3 regions of the Methylobacterium sp. J-092 genome follow, and region 1 is predicted to be linked to each of the others. Evidence: predicted binding sites of a transcription regulator. Region 1 holds the regulator's gene; each other region holds the start of a gene.
What was found. Region 1 encodes LexA, which represses DNA repair genes until DNA is damaged. Its sites were predicted from a motif close to TGTTCNNNNTGTGTTCNG; they were not measured.

Region 1 (6,928 bases):
GAGACGGTCAAGGATCTCAAGCGGTCGCGCCGCACGCTGGAATTGCAGACGCAGCAGCTCGCCGACCTCGCCGAGCGCTACCTCGACCAGAAGGCGGCGGCGGAATCGGCCAACCAGGCGAAATCCGAGTTCCTGGCCAACATGAGCCACGAGCTGCGCACGCCGCTCAACGCGATCATCGGCTTCGCCGAGCTGATGGCGAGCGAGCTCTACGGCCCCCTCGGCTCGGCGCGCTACGGCGAGTATTGCGCCGACATCCGCGCCAGCGGCGACTACCTGCTCTCGATGATCGACGACATCCTCCACATGTCGCGGATCGAGTCGCACCGCGTCCGGCTCGCGCGCCGCGAGATCGCCGTCGCGGCGGCGGTCTCCAACGCGCTCAAGCTCGTGTCTGAGCCGGCCCGGCAGAAGAACCTCCACGTCGCCGTCGACCTGTATCCCGGCCTCGCGCTGCTCGCCGACGAGCGCGCCCTGCAGCAGATCCTGGTCAACCTGCTGCAGAACGCCGTGAAGTTCACGCCCGCCAACGGCCGGATCGCGGTGCGCGCCCGCCCAGCCGGCGACCACGCCCACCTGTTCATTGAGGATACCGGGATCGGTATCCCGAAGGCGGCGCTCGCCAGGCTCGGCGCGCCGTTCTCGCAGGTCGAGACCAACCTCACCCGCAGCCACAAGGGCTCCGGCCTCGGCCTCGCCATCGCCCGCTCCATGGCCGAGCTGCACGGCGGCTCCCTGCGCATCCGCTCGGAGGAGACCGTCGGCACCATCGTCCTGGTGCGCCTGCCCCGCCCGACCACCGAGCACCTCGCGACGGTGGCCGCGGAGGATGCCGGGCAGCAGACCGTCGCGGCGCTCCGCGAGGCGTCCGGGGCGAGCGCGCGGCAGCCGCAGCCGGCCGGCGCCTGACAGGGAGCCGGGGCGAAGCCCGGCTCCGCTCCCGAATCGATGCGACGTCGAGGCTACCCGCCCGAAAGGTCGAAGCGCGCCACGTCGTGCAGGAGCGCCACGAACGCCCGCGCGCCGTGGTCGAGGGCGGCCTCGCCCGCCTCGGCGGTGCCGAGCCGGGCATCGCCGATCGCGCCCGACGGATGGAGGTCGCCGGCCTTCCAGGCGAAGGCGGCGGGACGCCCGGCGCGCAGGTGCGTGAAGGCGCCCGCCATCGCACGGGTGCGCGAGGGAAAGTCGGCGATCGCCTCGCGCCGAACCAGGTCGGGCCGAAGCGCCAGCATCAGCGCCGTCTCGATCCCGCCGGCATGGATGCCGTGGACGATCTCGTCGTCGGGAAAGCATCCCTTCGGATAGCCGAACCGCGCCCAAGCGGTCGTCACCGCGACCATGCCGAAGCGGGCGCGCAGATCGCCGGCCACGAGGTCGATCAGCGCGCTGTTGCCGCCGTGCGAGGTGACGATCACCAGCCGGTTGCAGCCGGCCCGGTGCACGCCGGCACCGATCTCGGTCCAGGCGGCGAGCGCGGTCGCGGTGGTGAGCGAGAGGGTACCGGGAAAGGCGTCGTGCTCGTCGGACTTGCCGACCGACTGCACCGGCAGCACCAGCACGTCGAGATCGGCTGGCACCAGGGCGCGGGCGCGCGCGAGGTAGCCCTCCATGATCGCCACGTCGGTGCAGAGCGGCAGGTGCGGGCCGTGCTGCTCGATCGCGGCCACCGGCAGCACCGCGACCGTGCGGCCCATGCCGCGCCCGGAGACCTCGCGCGTGGTCAGGTCGGACCAGAGCCGTGCCGCCATGCTGTCCCCCGATGCCCCGACGTCAGGCGCAACGCTCTAGCGGAGCCGGCCCCTTCCCGTCGAGGTTCAGGCGAACAGGGCGTCGATGTCGTCCTGTGCCGTCGCCGGGCCGTTCGGCTGCGGGCCGTTGAGGAGCAGGCGCTGGGCGCGCTCGTTGCGCTCGGCCTCGGCCGGGTCCTGTCCGGCGGCGTCCCGCGCCCGCACCGCGCTGGCGAAGCGCGCGAGCCGCAGCTCGAACTGCTGCAGGGCGGCGACCACCTTGCCGATGCGCTGGCCGGTGATGTCCTGGAAGGCGCAGGCCTCGAAGATCGTGCCGATGCCGCTCTCGACCGCGGCGCGGTATTCCGGCCCGTCCGGGAGCGCCAGCATCGACTCGGCCGCCTCCATGATGGTGTTGGTGGCGCCGGCGGTCGCGGCGAGGACGTTGCCGAGCTCCTCGTGCGCCATCGGGATGCGGTCGTGCGTCAGCTCGTTGGCGCGCAGGGCCGCGATCTCGTCGCGCACGTGGGCGATGTAGTCCGCGATCTCGATTAACTCGGACACCATGGTCGCCGGGTTGATCGTCGCGCCGAGCGGTCTTTGCAAACCCATCGTCAGCATTCCTCCGCGTGTCGGCCCCGAAAGGTCGGTCAGGCGCCGCAGACCGCCTCGATCTTGCTCTTCAGGGTCGCGGCGTTGAACGGCTTGACGATGTAGTTGTTCACGCCGGCCTTCTTGGCGGCGATGACGTTCTCGGTCTTCGACTCGGCGGTGACCATGATGAACGGCGTGGTGCGCAGGCCCTCGTCGGCGCGGACGTGGCGAAGCAGCTCGTAGCCGGTCATCGGCTCCATGTTCCAGTCGGAGATCACGAGGCCGTACTTGCGGCCCTTGAGGCGCGCCAGCGCGGCCGTGCCGTCGGAGGCGTCGTCGACCTCCTCGAAGCCGAGCTGCTTGAGCAGGTTGCGGATGATGCGAACCATCGTCTGGTAGTCGTCGACGACCAGGATCGGCATGCTGAGATCGAGGGCCATGGTCAAACTGCTCCGGTGTCTCCGAATCGCCGGCTCGGCCGTCGGCGTCGGTCACGCAATGTCGGGAGGCGCTGTCGCTGGTCGCACCTCATGCCCGGGACCTTACGCCGGGCGGCATTGCGAAGCGGTTAATCGCGCTGCGATCGGCGCACCCACTCGGATAGGCGGCGCGGCCGCCTTTACCGACGCGCTCGGCTGCGTGATGACGATGCCCCCAGCTGCGACGTCGCCCGGACGCCGCGGCAGAGCGGGCAGCCCGCCGGCACCGGCCCGGCCGCGGAGAAGGATCGCCGCCCCATGCGCAAGGTCGTCATCAGCGAGTTCATGGACGAGGCCGCGATCGCGGCGGAGCTCGCGGGGTTCGAGACGCTCTACGATCCGACCCTGGTCGACCGGCCGGACGCCCTGCGCGCGGCGCTCGCGGGCGCGTCCGGGCTGATCGTCCGCAACCGCACGCAGGTGCGCGCGGGCCTGCTCGCGGCGGCATCCGACCTCAGGGTGGTGGGCCGCCTCGGCGTCGGGCTCGACAACATCGATCTGGCCGCCTGCGCCGCCCGCGGGATCGCGGTCCATCCCGCGACCGGCGCCAACGACGGCGCGGTGGCCGAGTACGTGATCGGCACCGCGTTGCTGCTGCTGCGCGGCGCCTACGGCGCGAGCGCGCAGGTCGCCGCGGGCGCGTGGCCGCGCAACGCGCTGATGGGACGCGAGATCGCCGGCAAGCGCCTCGGCCTCGTCGGCTTCGGCGCGATCGCCCGCCAGACCGCCCGCCGTGCGGCGGCCCTCGACATGACCGTCGCCGCCTTCGACCCGCACCTTGCGCCCGACGACGCCGCGTGGCGCCCGGCGCACGGCGCGGTGGCGAGCCTGACCCTTGACGCGCTGGTCGCAACGAGCGACGTGCTCTCGCTGCACGTGCCGCTGACCGAGGCGACGCGCGACATGATCGGGCCGGCGGCGATCGCCCGGATGCGGCCGGGCGCGATCCTGATCAACGCCGCCCGCGGGGGCGTCGTGGACGAGGCCGCCGTCGCCGCGGCGCTTCGGTCCGGGCACCTCGGCGGGGCGGCGCTCGACGTGTTCGCCCAGGAGCCCGTGGACGCCGCGGGCGGCGCGGCGCTGATCGACGTGCCGAACCTCATCCTGACCCCGCACATCGCCGGCGTGACGCGGGAATCGAACGTGCGCGTCTCGGCGGTCACCGCCCGCGCCGTGCGCCGCAGCCTCGAGGGCTGAGCCCCGCAGCACAGCGATCGAAAAGGGCTCGGCGCGCGACGAAATTCGATGCAACGGTCGGATCGGCCGATGAGAACCCTTGCGGAACACTTGACGAACGTTTAACGTGTTCGTGTTTTGTTTCTGCGGCTCCACCTTCGTGTGGCCGCGCATTCCTGCGAGCCGCGCCGATGCTGACCCGTAAACAGCTGGATCTCCTGCGATTCATCGACGAGCGGATGCGCGAGGACGGGGTTCCGCCGTCGTTCGACGAGATGAAGGACGCCCTCGATCTCAAGTCGAAATCCGGCATCCACCGGCTGATCACCGCCCTAGAGGAGCGCGGCTTCCTGCGCCGGCTTCCGAATCGGGCTCGGGCGATCGAGGTGCTGCGCATGCCCGACGGCGCCGGCCGCTCCAGCGCGCCCGCCCCGGTGCCGGCAGCTCCCGCCGCGCCGCGCCGGTTCACCCCGAGCGTGGTCGAGGGCGGGCGCTCGAAGGCCGTGCCGCCGCGTCCTTCCACGACGCAGATGGTCGACGACAGCGGGCGCGCGGTGTCGATCCCGGTGATGGGCCGGATCGCGGCCGGCACGCCGATCTCGGCGATCCAGAACCAGAGCCACGCGATCACCATGTCGCCGGACTTCCTGGCCGGCGGCGAGCACTACGCCCTGGAGGTCCGCGGCGACTCGATGGTCGAGGCGGGCATCCTCGACGGCGACCTCGTGGTCATCCGCAAGCAGGACACCGCCAACACCGGCGACATCATCGTGGCGCTGATCGACGACGAGGAGGCGACGCTGAAGCGGCTGCGCCGTCGCGGCTCCTCGATCGCGCTCGAAGCCGCGAACCCGGCCTACGAGACCCGCGTGCTCGGGCCGGATCGGGTGCAGATCCAGGGCCGCCTGGTCAGCCTCGTGCGCCGTTACTGAAGGGTCTCGCCCGGCATCTCCGGGTTCGGGCCGTCCGCGGCCGGATCGTCGGGTGCCGGGTCGGCGTCCTCCGCCCGGGGGGGCGGTACGGCCATGCCCTGGAACGGGACGTCCTTCGGCTTGGGCTCGGCCGCGGGCGACGATCCGCCCGCTGCCGCGTCATCCGTTCCCTGGGGCGGGGGACGGACCATCGCGGGGCGCCACGGCAGCGTCCGTCCCGGCTCATGCGTGTCGGCCAGAATGAAGCCATTCGGCTCGACGCGGATCGCCACGGCGCCGTGGCTGGCGAGGTAGGCGCGATCGATGACGAGGGCGGCGGCGCAGCCGGGCGGTGCGGCGAGCGCCGTGATCAGCACCGAGGCCTTGGCGCAATCCTGCGCGAAGCCGCGGCGATCCTTCAGAAGCGCCACCGCGCGCCCGTCGGCCAACCGAAGCGTGCATCCGATCCGGTCGCAAACGGAACCGCCCGTCGCCTGCGCGCCCGGCCTGCCGTCGCCGTCGGCCTTCAGCCACTGCTCCAGCACGAAGTTCGACGGCCGCCCGAGGGCGACGAGGCTGCCGTCGGCGCGGCGCACCGCCGCTCCGCTGCCCTGGCGGTCGACGTAGATGTCGTAGCGGGCCGGCATCGTCGCCAGGCCGAGCCCGAGCAGCGCCGGCGGCAGGGCGAGCCAGCGCAGGCGCGAGACCGGGAGCGTCGCGAGCAGCAGCCCCGCGGCGAGGCACCCGAGCGCGGCGGTGCCGAAGGCCGGGACCACGACGTTGGCGCGCCCGAGCCCCTGGATCCAGCCGGAGATGGTCAGCATGCCGCGCACCGCCAGTCCCATCAGCCACCAGACCGGCTGGTCGAGGGCGAACGGGTAGGCGACGATGCCCAGCACCGCCGCCGGCATCACCGCGAGCGAGACCAGCGGTAGGGTGAGCGCGTTGCCGATCAGCCCGAAGGGTTGGACGGTCTGGAAGTGGTAGGTGGCGAAGGGCGCGGTCGCGACCTGCGCCACGAGCGTCGTGCCGAGGGTGCCGACCACCGTCGTCAGCGACAGCGCGATCAGCCGGCCGATCCGCCCGGCCCCGTCGCGGCGGAACATCCCTCCATCGATCAGGCGGGCGCAGGCGATGAGGCCGGCCACCGCCCCGAACGACATCTGGAAGCTCGGGCCGAGCAAGCCTTCCGGCTCGTGCGAGAGCGCGATGAGCGCGGCGAGAGCGAGGTTGCGCATGCTGAGCGCCGGGCGATCGACCAGGATCGCCCCGAGCATGATCAGGGTCATCACGAGGGAACGCTCGGCCGCGATGTCCCAGCCGGAGAAGACGCAGTAGGCGGTGACCCCGACCATCGCCAGCGCCGCGGCGATCTTCTTGATCGGCCAGGCCAGCGCCAGGAACGGCACCAGGGCGAGGCCGGCGCGGACGAGCCAGAACACGACCCCGGCGGCCAGCACCATGTGGAGCCCTGAGATCGAGACCCTGTTGGGAAGGTTGGCCTGCAATCTCGCTGGATCAGTGGGTGACTCGGGTACGAGCGCCAGCGGGGCTAAAACGGCAGTACGGTATGAAGCTCAGCCGTACGCCCGGCTTGGAAAGCCATGGCTCTCGTTCGATATGCGGCGTATCCCACCCCACCGCTGCATGGTTATGCACCCGCAATTTCGAGCAGCCTGGAGCGAACGTCTGCGCCTGGGCGAGCGAGATCCACCGTCGCGAATCGGACGTGATGCCCTTGTATGGTCACGCCCTCGTCGATGTGGCGGTCTAGGGACGGGTGGAGCAGCACCCCCCCGGCGACGTCTGCCCGCGCATCGCCCCTCCCAGCCTGGGACCGGAGGTAGGCGTACATCTGGTACAGGTGCGCACTTTTGAAAGACTCGCCCCCGTAGGGACGGGCCGTAAGGATACCCGTGAACTTGGTGTCGATCACCGTCCGGCGCTCCTTGTGGTCCAGCACGACGTCGGCTTGCATGCCGGGCAAAAGCGCGGTCAACCCGGGTGTCGGCGTGGCCGTGTCCCAGCCGAGACCCAGTTG
Region 2 (6,928 bases), on a different contig from region 1:
GGAGACGCTGGTCGGGCTGGTGATCGGGCTGACCGTGCGGATGATCCTCGCCGCGCTCCAGACCGCGGGCCTGATCGTCTCGCAGCAGCTCGGCCTGTCCTACGCCATGACCGTCGACCCGGCGCAGGGCGGCCAGCAGCCGGCGCTCGGCAACTTCCTGTCGCTGCTCGGCATCACGCTGATCCTCGCGGCCGACCTGCACCACGTGGCGCTCGACGCGATCTCGCGGAGCTACGCGGTGCTGCCGCCGCAGGCGGTGCCGGCCTTCGGCGATGCGGCGACGCTGGCGCTGAAGGCGGTCGGCCGCGGGTTCACCCTCGGCGTCCAGATCGCCTCGCCGTTCATCGCCTTCGGCATCCTGTTCAACCTCGGCCTCGGGGTGCTGTCGCGGCTGATGCCGCAGCTGCAGGTGTTCTTCGTCGCGGTGCCGGCCTCGGTGCTGATCGGCATGCTGATCCTGTTCGGCTCGCTCGGCGTGATGATGACCGTGTTCCTGGACGACCTCGGCCGCTACCTGCTCGAGTTCGCCGGGCGGTGACCACGACGACGCACAGCCGCCGCGGCCCCGGCCAGGTCGGGAGCCGTTGACCCATGGCCGAGGGGACCGAGCAGGAAGACAAGACCGAGGAGCCGACCCAGCGCCGGCTCGATCAGGCGATCGAGCAGGGCAACGTCGCGACCAGCGCCGAGATCAACACCTTCGCGATCCTGGCCGCCTTCACCCTGGCGCTGATGATCGCCGGGCCGGGCATCGCCCGCGGCCTGCTCGCCGAGATGCGCGGCTTCCTGATGAACGCCCACGCGGTCCCCGACGACCCGCACGCCATGGCGGGGATCGCCGGCCGCACCCTGACGATCTGGTTCCAGGCGCTCGCGGTCCCGGTCGGGCTCGTCGCGGTGGCGGGGCTGGCCGCCGGCCTGCTGCAGCACCCCCTGGTCTTCACCACCGAGACGCTCGGGCCGAAGTTCGAGCGGATCTCGCCGATGGCCGGCGCCAAGCGCATCCTCGGGCTTGAGGCGCTGTTCCAGTTCGGCAAGGGGCTGGCCAAGATGGCGGTCGTCGGGGTGGTGGTCGGCACCGTGCTGTGGCGCGACCGCGACCGGCTCGAGGTGTTCGCCCGCCTCGATCCGGCGGCCTGCCTCAGCGCGATCCTCGGCATCAGCGTCAAGCTGCTCGGCGGCGTGCTCGCCATCCATCTCGTGATCACGATGGCCGACGCCCTGTACCAGCGCTACCGCTGGCGCCAGCGCCTGCGCATGTCCAAGGAGGAGATGAAGCAGGAGATGAAGGAATCGGACGGCAACCCCGAGGTGAAGGGCCGGATGAAGCAGATCCGGATGCAGCGGGTGAAGAAGCGGATGATGGCCGCCGTGCCGACCGCCACGGTGATCATCACCAACCCGACCCACTACGCGGTGGCCCTGCGCTACGAGGCCGGCATGGGCGCGCCGGTCTGCGTCGCCAAGGGCGTCGACTCCCTGGCCTTCCGCATCCGCGAGCTGGCCAAGGCGCACGACGTGCCGGTGCTGGAGAACCCGCCGCTCGCCCGCGCGCTGCACGCCACCGTGGACATCGACGAGGCGATCCCGGCCGAGCACTACAAGGCGGTCGCCGAGGTGATCGGCTTCGTGATGCGCCTGCGCCGCCGGGCCGCCTGACGGGTCCGTACGCACGGTTTGTCCACCTTCCTCCGTCAGGCTTCGCCGCGACCGACCGGAAGACAGCCCTTGCCGATCGGCGGCGTGAAGGCATAACCGGTCCTTCGTTTCTGGATTCAAGGCCCGATGGCGGATCTGAGTGGACCCACGCCCGCGGTTTCGGGCTCGATCGACCGGTCGGAACGGCCCGGGCGGGTCGGATTGCTGCTCGTCCTCGCCGGGCTGCTGGTCGGGGCGGCGATCGGCCTGTCGTTCGTGGCCAACGAGCAGGCGCAGTCGCTGATCATCTGGCTGCTGGCGCTGCTGGCCATGGCCGGCGTGTTCTTCCTGTTCGCGATGGCGATCGGCGCGATCCAGCTCAGCGGGCAGGGCGGGCGCGACGACATCACCAAGGCGATCGTCGACGCCGCCCCCGAGGCGACCGTCGTGGTCGAGGAGGGCGGCCGGCTGATCTACGCCAACGAGGCCTATCTCCACGTCGCGGGCGGCGACAGCTTCTCGACGCTGCGCCCGGTCGAGCGGATCTTCGTCGGCTCGCCGGAGGTGTCGGAGGCGATCTACCGCCTGTCCCAGGGCGCCCGCGACGGGCGCAGCCACGCCGAGGAGGTGCGGATGTCGCCGCCGCCGGCGGCGAGCGCCAGGGGGCGCGACTTCGCCTGGTACCGCATCCAGGTCCGCCCGCTTCCGCGGCCGGGACGGGCCGCCTCGCTGTGGACGGTCAGCGACATCACCGCCGAGCGCGAGCGCCAGGAGAATGTCTTCCAGGAACTCCAGCACGCGATCGACTACCTCGACCACGCGCCCGCCGGCTTCCTCTCGATCGATCCGACCGGGGCGATCGTCTACATGAACGCGACGCTGGCGGCCTGGCTCGGCTACGACCTCGCGGTCGTCGGCCCCGGCGGCCCGCACCTCTCCGAGATCGCGCCCGCCGCCGACGCGCTGATCCAGAATGCCGGGCTCCCCGGCGAGGTCCGCACCGACCGGTTCGACCTCGACCTGCGCCGCCGCAACGGCCACCCGATGCCGGCGCGGCTGTATCACCGCGTCGCCTTCGGCAAGGACGGCAAGCCCGGCGCGTCGCGGACCTTCGTCATCAACCGCTCGGCCGGGGCCGAGAGCGACGAGCCGCAGCGCGCCGCCGAGGTGCGGCTCGCGCGCTTCCTCAACAACTCGCCGATCGCGATCGCGACGCTGGACCGCTCCGGCCGGATCGCGCGGGCGAACGCCTCGTTCGCGCGCCTGTTCGGCACCCTGCCGCGGCACGCGGTGGCCGATTCGGCCGCCGGCGCCGAGGAGCCGAACGTCGCCGAATCGGTGGTCGAGCGCGACCGCCCGGCCCTCGATGCAGCGCTCGCCAAGGCGGCGAGCGGGCTCTCCGAGATCGAGCCGATCGAGGTGATGCTGATGGGCAATGCCAACCGCTCGGCGCGGGTCTGGCTCAGCCCCGCCGGCGGGGAGGGCGCTCCGGGCCAGGAGCCGGAGGAGGCCGATCGCGAGCCGCTGATCCTCTACGCCCTCGACACCACGGCCCAGCGCCAGCTCGAGCAGCAGATCGCCCAGACCCAGAAGATGGACACCGTCGGCCAGCTCGCCGGCGGCATCGCGCACGACTTCAACAACGTCCTCCAGGCGATCATCGGCTACTCGGACCTGCTGCTCGCGAGCCACAAGCCGACCGATCCGGCCTTCCAGGACATCATGCAGATCAAGCAGAACGCCAACCGGGCGGCGGGCCTCGTGCGCCAGCTCCTGGCGTTCTCCCGCCGCCAGACGCTGCGCCCGGAGGTGATGAACGTCGGGGAGGCGCTCTCGGAGCTGACGCTGCTGCTGAAGCGCCTGCTCGGCGAGCGGGTCGGGCTCGACCTCAAGCACGGGCGCGACATCTGGCCGGTGAAGGCCGACGTGAACCAGTTCGAGCAGGTGATCGTGAACCTGGCGGTCAACGCCCGCGACGCGATGCCCGGCGGCGGCCGCCTGCTGATCCGCACCGCCAACGTGCTCGACCCGGGCGCCGCGGCGAAGCCCGACGGGCGCGGCGGCGCGCCGGCCGGCGACCACGTGCTGATCGAGGTGCTCGACACCGGCGAGGGCATCCCGGCCGACCTGATGGAGAAAATCTTCGAGCCGTTCTTCACCACCAAGGAGATCGGCAAGGGGACCGGCCTCGGCCTCTCGACGGTGTTCGGCATCGTCAAGCAGTCGGGCGGCACCATCGACGTGCAGTCGACCGTGGGTGAGGGCACGAGCTTCCGGATCTACCTGCCGCGCCACGAGCCGGCAGCGCTGCCCGAGCCGACGCCGGCGCTGCCGAGCCCGACGGCCGACGCGTCCGCTCCCGCCACCGCAGCGCAGGCGCCGGGCGAAAGCTTCGTCCTCGTCGGCGATCCGCCCGCGCCGCCGGCTCCGAAAACGCCCCCGCGAAAACCCTCGGCCGATCATACCGGGCAGGGGGTGATCCTGCTCGTGGAGGACGAGGATCCGGTCCGCGCCGTCAACAGCCGCGCGCTGTCGGCCCGCGGCTACACCGTGCTCGAGGCCGCCTCCGGCATCGACGCGCTGCACATCGTGCGCGAGGGCGGCCACCAGATCGACCTCGTCGTCTCGGACGTGGTGATGCCGGAGATGGACGGCCCGACCCTGCTGCGCGAGATCCGCAAGCACCTGCCGGAGCTCAAGGTGATCTTCGTCTCCGGCTATGCCGAGGACGCCTTCCGCAAGAACCTGCCGGAAGGCGAGACCTTCAACTTCCTGCCCAAGCCCTTCAGCCTGAAGCAGCTCGTCGAGACGGTGAAGGCGACGATGGCCGAGCCGTGAGGCGGCGGGCAGGCGCGGAAAAGGCTCCTTGGCGAGCCGATTCCGCCCTTGCTCGATGAGAACAAAACGGGTACATCAAATGCAGGTTCCAGCGCATTGAGATGCGCGCCCAACCCCTGCATAAGGATGCCGCACGATGGCTCAGGCCGCACTGAAAGTGGTGGAAACCCCCGGCATGGTGGACAAGGACAAGGCGAAGGCGATCGACGCCGCGCTGTCCCAGATCGAGCGGGCCTTCGGCAAGGGCTCGATCATGCGGCTCGGCAAGAACGACAAGGTGGCGGAGGTCGAGACCGTCTCCACCGGGTCGCTCGGCCTCGACATCGCGCTCGGCGTCGGCGGCCTGCCGCGCGGCCGCGTCATCGAGATCTACGGGCCGGAATCGTCGGGCAAGACCACGCTCGCGCTCCACACCATCGCCGAGGCCCAGAAGAAGGGCGGCGTCTGCGCCTTCGTCGACGCCGAGCACGCCCTCGACCCGGTCTACGCGCGCAAGCTCGGCGTCCAGCTCGACGACCTGCTGATCTCGCAGCCCGACACCGGCGAGCAGGCGCTCGAGATCACCGATACGCTGGTGCGCTCCGGCGCGATCGACGTGCTGGTGGTCGATTCGGTGGCGGCGCTGACGCCGCGCGCCGAGATCGAGGGCGAGATGGGCGACAGCCAGCCCGGCCTCCAGGCCCGCCTGATGAGCCAGGCGCTGCGCAAGCTCACCGGCTCGATCTCGCGCTCGAAGTGCATGGTGATCTTCATCAACCAGATCCGGATGAAGATCGGCGTGATGTACGGCAGCCCGGAGACGACCACGGGCGGCAACGCGCTGAAGTTCTACGCCTCGGTCCGTCTCGACATCCGCCGCATCTCGACCCTCAAGGACCGCGACGAGGCGATCGGCAACCAGGTCCGCGTCAAGGTCGTGAAGAACAAGGTCGCGCCGCCGTTCAAGCAGGTCGAGTTCGACATCATGTTCGGCGAGGGCGTGTCGAAGGTCGGCGAGCTGATCGATCTCGGCGTCAAGGCCGGCATCGTCGAGAAGTCCGGCGCCTGGTTCTCCTACAACAGCCAGCGGCTCGGCCAGGGCCGCGAGAACTCCAAGGGCTTCCTGCGCGACAACCCCGAGATCGCGGGCAAGATCGAGACGTCGATCCGGCAGAATTCGGGGCTCGTCGCCGAGAAGATCTTGGAGAACGCCAAGCCGACCGAGGACGAGCTCGACGAGGGCGAGGCGTAGTCCGTACCGCCCCTCCGAAGCGGCACACCGAAACGAAGAAGCGCGCCGGCCCGGGAGGGCGGCGCGCTTCTTCGTTATGAAGCCCCGAATGGGGAATGCCGGACGGGCCGACGCCTCGGCTCAGACGTCGCGAAGGCTCACGCCGAAAAGCCGGCCGGCTCGAACAGGAAGTCGTCGATCGTCGGGATGCTCACGGAGAGCCCGGCATAGGCCGGCTTCGACAGGCGCCACGGCCGCTCGGCCCGGGCGCGGATCGCCTCCGAGGGACGCAGGCGGCGCAGCGAGCCTTCCGGCTCGACCTCCTCGACGGTGAGGAAGCCGTAGACCTGCAGCCGGGACGCGATCAGCTTGGTCTCGCGGTCGCCCGCCGCCACCGTGAGCGTCCCCGTGGCATAGACCGCATCCATCAGCGCGCGCTGCTCGGACCGGCGCCGGGCCTGCCCCTCGCGGACGCCGCCCTCGTACGGCAGAGGCCGGCCCGCGGCGGCGATCCGCCGGAAGGGGACGACGTTCTCGGCCGCACTCGAAACGCTACCCATACGCATCACCCTGACCGTCGCCACATCGCATGGTCGGGTGCGCATCGCGCCGTCCCGACGAAGCGGACAATTCGACGAATCGCTTTAATCTTCCGTGAGCGCTGTCGAAGCGGGCCGTGCCCGACCTGCCCCGATCCGGCACGGTGCGCCGCGCTGACGAGGCCGCCCACCCGACGAGCAAGTGCCGGCCTCGCGCGGGCGATGGGAGGCCGAAGTGATCAGGGAACGCGTCCGGATGGGCGCGGAGGTGATCGCCACCCGCCCGAGCGCCGGCTGGAATAGCCGCCGCCAAGGTAACGCCCCGACCGGTCTGCACGGGCCCGACGGCACGAGCCGCGGCCTCGCGGTACGCAGACCACGACATTCGCACGCTCGCCGGGCGCGTCACCCGGCACGGAGACCCGGAGGCGGATCGCTTCGGGCAACCGTCCCGCACAAAACCTTAACCTCTCGTCGGATGCGAGATAATCGGCCGGAAACCATTGACCCCTCGGGCGATGGAGGCTAGAAGCGCGCCACTTCGAACGGCCCGGGGGCTGCTGACGAGGCTGAGCATCACGCTCATCCGTTCGTCGACGACGCGCCGATCCACCGTCGAAGGCTCACATCGCCTGACGTTCTCGTCAGATCAGTAGGTACGAGCGCGCCTGCCTTAACAGGGGTGCTCCTCTGCCGACAGCGC
Region 3 (6,928 bases), on a different contig from region 1:
ATTTGCGGAGCCCGTGAGCGATCCTACCACCGGGGTGACCGCCCCGTTCCCGGAGGGGAAGGAGGGCCTCTCGCCGGAGGCGTCGGGGTCCGCCTCCTCCCTTCTGGCTGCCCCCTCTCCGGAGGCCCGGTTCCGCCCCGTCCTGGCTCTGAGGCGACCCGCTCCCCGGCCTGTCTCTCTCCGTCCCGTGGTCTCCGCCGCCGTTCCTTCTCCGCCCCCTCTTGCTCCGCCCGCTCTCGTTCCTGACGCTACCCCTACTCCTCGTCCCCCCCTGCCGCCCTTCCTCCAGGCCGCCCTCCACGAGCTCCGTGCCGAGGCCGAGGTTGCCGCCGCTGCCGCTGCCGCCGCTGCGCTCGTTCGGGAATCTGCGCCTCCTCCTGCCCCTGCGCGGAGGCAGTGGGCGCCCTTGCCCCCCAGGACAGATTCCCCAGCCCCGGTGCGTGTTGAGGCCCCTGTCACTCTCCCGGCGCCGCCTGAGCCTGAGCCTGTTCGTCGACCGCAGGTCGAGATGACGGCCGTCTCCGAGTTCGCCTCGCTGGGGGCGTGGGGGCCCCTCGGGGCTATTACGCCGCCTCAGCGTCCGATGACCCGGGCCGAGGTGAGCGCCAACCTTCGTGCCTGCGCCGAGAAGGCGCGGCTGCGCATGGAGGCGAGGGAGCGCGAGAGATCTCGGACGGCCTACAGATAGGCGTTGTCTATCGCCAAGGGCGGGGCTATTATGATCGGGCTCTCGGGCTCGACGTTGCACCACAACCTCGAAGACCCCTCGTCGGTAACGGCGGGGGGTCTCTTCGTTTCATGGCCATGCTCAATGCCGGATTGGGGCATGCCGATTTCAACAACGTGTTTCACCCACCACTGTTGGTGAAATCGTTGGTCATGAAGTGTCCCATGTTGGGGGCGCCATCGGGTGAATGGTCCGATGGTTCATGTGGCGCCCTGAGCTTGCCTGGGACCTTGGCCACCACCCCTCGGGGGTTGTCCGTTGCAGGTGCCCGCAGCCCCCTAAACCTCGCCATCTGCTCCCGCGCCGCCCTGCAAGGAGATGCGTGCCGAGGACTACAGGATTGGCACCTGCCTCCACCGAGGACGGACGCCTGCTGCGAGCCTCCCGGCCCAGCGGGCGTTCTCACGTCCGGACATCGCCGCGGTGGGAGCATGACCATGCTGGATGCCTCCGCCTTCGATGAGCGCTGCGCTCGCCTTACCGCCATCCGGGCAGGCTGGTACGGGGATGCCCCGGCCGTGTCGCCGCACGGGCGCCGTATCTACAAGGATCGCACCGTCGAGCACCTGACCGCCCACAACGAGAACCGCCAGCCGCGGGCCTACCTACGCGCCATCCTCCGGGACTGGCGGACCTAGCATGCACGCTGGCCGAGTGGGACGTCGAGCACAGTGGCGCCCTGCGTCAGTGCCTCGTGGCTGCAGGTCTCGCTGTGCGGGAACAGGCAGACGACGGGCGCGAATGGGCGGATTATCTCGTCAGGGCAACCACGATGTCGGCCGCGCACTCTGCCCTGACCAAGCTCGACAAAATCGTGTCCAGCAGCGCCAGGGTACCCGTGGCGCATTGGAGGCGGCCTCGCCTACGTCTGAGCGTGTGCATCGCCAGGGAGCGGTGGCATCCTCCCCCGAGAAGCCCGCCATGTTCCCCGAAACCTTGCACCTTCTCGCCGCCCTGATCGAGTAGATGTCTGAGGTCAGACTTAGTCCTCAACTAGATCACGCAGAGTGATTTCTTTCGTTGTCATATCAACGGTTACACAACGACGATCTTCAAGCTCTTTTAGAGCACGCGCTAATTTATCCTTGCTCCTCATAGATGAGTGCGTGCGCTGAAGTACGTAGCGAACCTGGAAAGCTGAAGACCCAGTTTCCTCAAGATGCTTTTGATACTGATTTTTAAGCCAAATCAGCAACCTTTCTGCGTCAGAGATCGCTTCATCGACTGAATTTGGAGCTTGTGCGTTCTTCATTTCATTAAGGTAATATCTATATAGTTCAATAGAATTATTTAGCGTTTCGTTCCCAATATTGACAGCATTTGGGTCGGAATATATTTCCAATACGCCTGCAAGTCGACAAATATGTTCGGCGGTATTCTGGGTAAAGCTTCTTATTGCTGCGAAATACTCGCCTGGCTTCGAATGAGCCTCAACGTCTTCTACAAACTCAAGCAGCTGCATTCTTTCCTTACCTCCCAATTTCAGCACTCGCGGAGAGAGTTCGTTATATTTTTCCGCGGGCGGCGACTCGATTTGTGTGAGAAGAGAAATACAGCGGTCGCTGAAGTCTTCAATTCCAATAGGCTTGAGATCCGTCGCATCTACAAAGGTGTCGTATTCGACATTCCAGTTCGGACAAGAAACTAGAGATTTAGACAGGAAGCTTCTCGAGCTGATTTTATCAAATCTGAGCACGTCTGGGGCTAACTCGTTGTCAACATAGAGACTTAGAGCGACCCTTCGGCCGCGAATAATCTTTAGGGCTGATCCATGAGTCAGCGTGAACGTTTCGCCGGACCATATTTTATCAAAATAATTATCTAGATCAAACTTTATATTATTGGCTTTACGTCCGCTTCGACCTAAAAATTGTGTCAGATCTTCACTAGAATACAAGATTGAGCCGGATAAATCAGAGAGGTTTTTGACAACTTGCTCGAAACTTAAGCCTGACAACATATGTAAGCATCCGAGAGAAATTTTATCGGCGTCGCGAGCGCCTGAAGTTCGGTCATCACCGCTTTTTCGACGTAAATGATCGACCAACATTCTCTGCTGATCTTGTTCGTATCCTTTAATATCAGAAAATAAAATTCTATCGATGAACTTCTTCTTCGGCCAGGACTCAATAGCTGTTACCAGGCATAACGATAACGGGCATTCTTGCATAAACGGTGTTTGAACGCTCGCAATACCCTGCGTCACAAGTGACAAAATACTGAGCAAGCACTGAGCAACTACCTCGATTGGCGCCTGCACAATCTCAGCCGTTGACTTGGCAAGATTTGCCAGTGGACCGAGAGCTTCGATTGGGTAGCTAGAAACAAAAATAGTGTCTTCGTTATTTGTATCTTGCAGTTCACGACCGGTTGGTTTGGTTTCGGAAGCGCTCATTGTGTCCTAATCCTCAAATATTTCTTAGTTTTACGGCCACTCGCTCAGCAGACAGGCAATCGCGACGGTTCGCCGGCCGTTCAGATCGGACGCGACCACTTCGTCGCAAATTGCCATACTCCATGTCAGAAATCAACGGTTTCATTTGCTACGCTGCTACATTGCGACGGAAAGTGGCCGGCCGATCGGGCTGCTATCGTACGAGTTGCCACGTGGATTGAAGCGATTGGATCTAATTGGATGCTGAAACAGGAAGCAGGACGGCAAGCTCATTCCGTCGCAATGTAGCAAAGTTGCAGCCGTGATGAAAAAACTCAGGCGCTTGTGAAGAGCTTCCGATGCAGTCGCTGGTGGTGCGCACCGCCCAGCTGGACGCAGGTCGCATCGCGCTCGGCGAGACCCATATATTCGTTGGGCGGGGCTACGTGGTCACCGTTCTTCACAGCGCATCGGTCTCGTACGCTCCTAGCCGGGATAAGACCGAATCTGAGCCCCAGGCCGCTACGTCGAACAGATCCATAATGCTGACGCGGGGGCGGCCCGCAGCCGTCGGCCCCTGGACGTTTCGATGGCCATGTCTTGCTCCTCGGCAGCAAGTGGGCCGAGGGCGCCAGTCGTTGAAATGTGGAACCAGCGCTATCGGCCGAGTGGGACCAAAGCTAGGTACCCCTCCGGGCCAGGAAAGGCAGCACGGCTCGCCTCGGTCGGCACCGTCATGCCGCAGCCACTACGGGCAACTCATCGACCCGTGTGGTGTATCGTGGCGACCGCATCTCAAACTTTGTCGACCACGAACGCTTTGGGGCGAACCCGGCGGCCCCCGGCACGACGGCACCCCGTCCGAAGCGTCGGTTGCAGGCGTCGAGGGCTTCCATGAGGGCCACCCCCATCTCGCGGTCGAGTTGACCCAGGCCGGGCATGGCGCGTTGCGAGGTAGCCAGCGGCATCAGGTCGGTTGTGACCACCCCGGCCTTGGAATAGCGGTACCCGTCACGCCAGGTCTTCCGGACGCCGTGGGTGGCGGCCTTGACTAGCGCGAGGGTGTCGTTGGTCGCCTCGGGAAGCGTGACGACGGTGGAGATCGATCTCTGCGGCCGGTCGCGGTCATGCTCCGAGGTGTGGAAGAAGACCGTGACGTGGTTGGTCGCCAACCCCTCCCGCCGAAGCTTCTCGCCGAGTCTGGAGGCATGGGTGGCGACGGCCTGCTCCATCGTGCCGCGATCCTCGACGCGCTCGGAGAACGACCGGGTTACGGCGCATCCCTTCCGCGTCGGGGCAACGGTCTCCAAGTCGAGGCAGGCCGTCCCGCGGAGCTCGTGCACGAGGCGTTCGCCCACCACCGTCAGAGCTTTGCGGGCGATCCTCGGGTCAAGGTCGCGTACGTCGGCGACGCTCTCGCACCCGAGCGCCTCCAGCCGGCGGGCCGAGGCCGCCCCGACGCCCCAGATTTCCTCTGGCGCGACTCGCACCATCCAGTGGTCATACTGGACCGGGTCGGTCAGGTCGCAGACTCCTTCGAGCTCGGGCGCCTTCTTGGCGATGTGGTTGGCGAGCTTGGCCAGCGTCTTCGTCGTCCCGATGCCGACGCAGGTGGGGATGCCCGTCCAGGCCCGCACGGTCGCCCGCATGTCCCGGCACAGGGACGCCCGGTCCCGCTCCCGCACGTCCGAGATGTCGAGGAAGCTCTCGTCGATGGAATAGATCTCGATGCGCGGCGAGAAATCCCTATAGATCGCGTTCACACGGGCGGACATATCACCGTAGAGGGCATAGTTCGACGAGTAGACCTTCACGCCCTGCTGGCGGCACATGTCGCGGATCTTGAACCAGGGCTCACCCATCTTGATGCCGAGCGCCTTGGCCTCGGTGGTCCGGGCAATCGCGCAGCCGTCGTTGTTGGACAGCACGATCACGGGAAGGCGCGCAAGGCGGGCATCGAAGACCCGCTCGCACGAGCAGTAGAAGCTGTTGCCGTCGGACAGGGCGTAGGCCCGGGCGCTCATTCGCAGCGGCGCCGGGCGCACACGGAACCGGAGACGACGCCCCAGACCTCGACCAGGGCGTCGGGCGCCAGGCTGAACTCGGGGAAGCGCGGGTTGGCGAAGTGCAGGGTGACCCGGGGTCCCTGTCGTTTCCAGACCTTGAAGGAGCGCTCCCCGTCAATGTCGACCACCACGACGTCGCCGGTACGCGGGGTCAGGGACCGGTCGACCACCGCGAGGTCGCCGTCGTGCAGGTGGGCGAGCAGCATGCTGTCGCCGGCGACCCGGACCAGGAAGGTGGCAGGGCGATTGACGATGAGCAGGCGCTGGAGGTCAATCTCCTCCTCGATGAAGTCATCGGCCGGGCTCGGGAAGCCGGCCCGGACGGGTCTTGCGAGAAGCGGCACCGGCATGGGGTAGCCGATGACGATTTCGATGACCTGCATGTGATCCTCCGCGAATCCACGTTACGAACAAACCATGAACGGATTCGACGCGTTCCGTCCAGCGGTCACGCTTGATGGCGGACGCACATTTCGTTGCGGACCTCTTTCCCGGATGGGCGATTGCGAACGCTACGGGGGGACGACGAAGCGGTCTCGCCGCTTGCGACAGGTCCGCCCGGCCCGGAAGGTCGGTTTCCGCCGGCGGTTCGGGTCCCGGGCCGCCAGCGGGGAGGCATGACCACGGGCACGGTGACGGGCCTCGTCAAGGCTCGTCACCGTGCGACGGGACACATCTGATCGGGCCCAGCGGCGTCAAACCGAAGCCATAAGGTTTCGGTCTGTTCGATTTGCCAGCCGGGCTCCCGCGAGACATTCATGACCATCCATGACGATGCTCCGTCCCGGCCGGGCGTCTCCTCGGGGGCGGGCCCGGTCGGCCTCGACCGCCGCCGCTTCGGGGCCATGGTGCTGGCGGCGGGCGCCGGAAGCCTGTTCTCGCGCCGGTCGGCCCTGGCGCTGTCGGCCTCTGAGGAGGCCCGGTTCATCGACTTCGAATGGATCGACGCTTCCCGAAACCGCGCGGTGCCGGCCAGGCTCTACTGGCCGGCGTCGTCCACCAGGAAGGGCCCGATCCCCCTGATCGTCTTCTCCCACGGGCTCGGCGGCTCGCGGAAGGGCTACAGCTACCTCGGCGAGGGGTGGTCCGCGGCCGGGACGGCCAGCCTGCACATCCAGCACGTCGGCAGCGACGAGACGCTGTGGCAGGGCAACCCGCTCCTGCTGCTTGACCGGCTGGACAGCGCTGCCGACGAGCGCGAGGCCATCGAGCGGACGCACGACGTGCGCTTCGGGCTCGACCGCCTGCTCGACCGGGGCGGCCCCTTCCACGACACCATCGACCGCAAGCGCATCGTCGCGGCCGGACATTCCTTCGGGGCGAACACAACCCTGATCCTCACGGGCGCCCAGGTCGTCCGGGACGGGAAGCTCCTCGGGTACCGGGACCCGCGCTTCACCGCGAGTATCGTCATCTCGGCACCGCCCTTCTACGGGGAGACCGACCTCGCGGCGGTGCTCGCCTCGGTCGACGTCCCAACACTCCACGTGACGACGACCGAGGACACGATCCGCATCCCGGGTCGCTACTCGCCCGCCCAGGACCGCATCGACGTCTACGCGGCGATCCCCACCCCCCGGAAGGCTTTGGTCGTGTTCGAGGGCGGTTCGCACAGCGTCTTCACCGACCGAACCCTCCGGAACGGCGGCCCGCTGAACCCCCTGGTCAAGCGGGCAACTGCGGAGGTGGGCCTCGCCTTCCTCGACCTCGTCTACCGGTCCGATCCCGTGCCCCTTGAGGACTGGAGCGCGACCTGGAAGC

Region 2: the regulator LexA is predicted to act here: its motif matches at 4,534-4,551, upstream of recA (recombinase RecA).
Region 3: the regulator LexA is predicted to act here: its motif matches at 5,574-5,591, upstream of MKK60_RS06595 (LexA family protein).

What each region holds. Positions count from the first base shown of each region.
Region 1 covers NZ_JAKSXU010000186.1:3,484-10,411, reverse strand. The annotation lists gene MKK60_RS22110 (PAS domain-containing sensor histidine kinase) at 1-909, shown strand, start outside; gene MKK60_RS22105 (creatininase family protein) at 963-1,748, opposite strand; gene MKK60_RS22100 (protein phosphatase CheZ) at 1,815-2,339, opposite strand; gene MKK60_RS22095 (response regulator) at 2,378-2,761, opposite strand; gene MKK60_RS22090 (NAD(P)-dependent oxidoreductase) at 3,059-3,997, shown strand; gene lexA (transcriptional repressor LexA) at 4,168-4,908, shown strand; partial or broken gene MKK60_RS22080 (ComEC/Rec2 family competence protein) at 4,902-6,389, opposite strand; gene mcrC (5-methylcytosine-specific restriction endonuclease system specificity protein McrC) at 6,539-6,928, opposite strand, start outside.
Region 2 covers NZ_JAKSXU010000112.1:24,423-31,350, forward strand. The annotation lists gene fliR (flagellar biosynthetic protein FliR) at 1-538, shown strand, start outside; gene flhB (flagellar biosynthesis protein FlhB) at 592-1,659, shown strand; gene cckA (cell cycle histidine kinase CckA) at 1,786-4,476, shown strand; gene recA (recombinase RecA) at 4,613-5,707, shown strand; gene MKK60_RS13100 (hypothetical protein) at 5,845-6,246, opposite strand.
Region 3 covers NZ_JAKSXU010000067.1:93,521-100,448, forward strand. The annotation lists gene MKK60_RS06570 (hypothetical protein) at 1-688, shown strand, start outside; gene MKK60_RS06575 (hypothetical protein) at 1,165-1,365, shown strand; gene MKK60_RS06580 (DUF3987 domain-containing protein) at 1,710-3,122, opposite strand; gene MKK60_RS06590 (Y-family DNA polymerase) at 3,836-5,125, opposite strand; gene MKK60_RS06595 (LexA family protein) at 5,122-5,550, opposite strand; gene MKK60_RS06600 (alpha/beta hydrolase family protein) at 5,926-6,928, shown strand, end outside.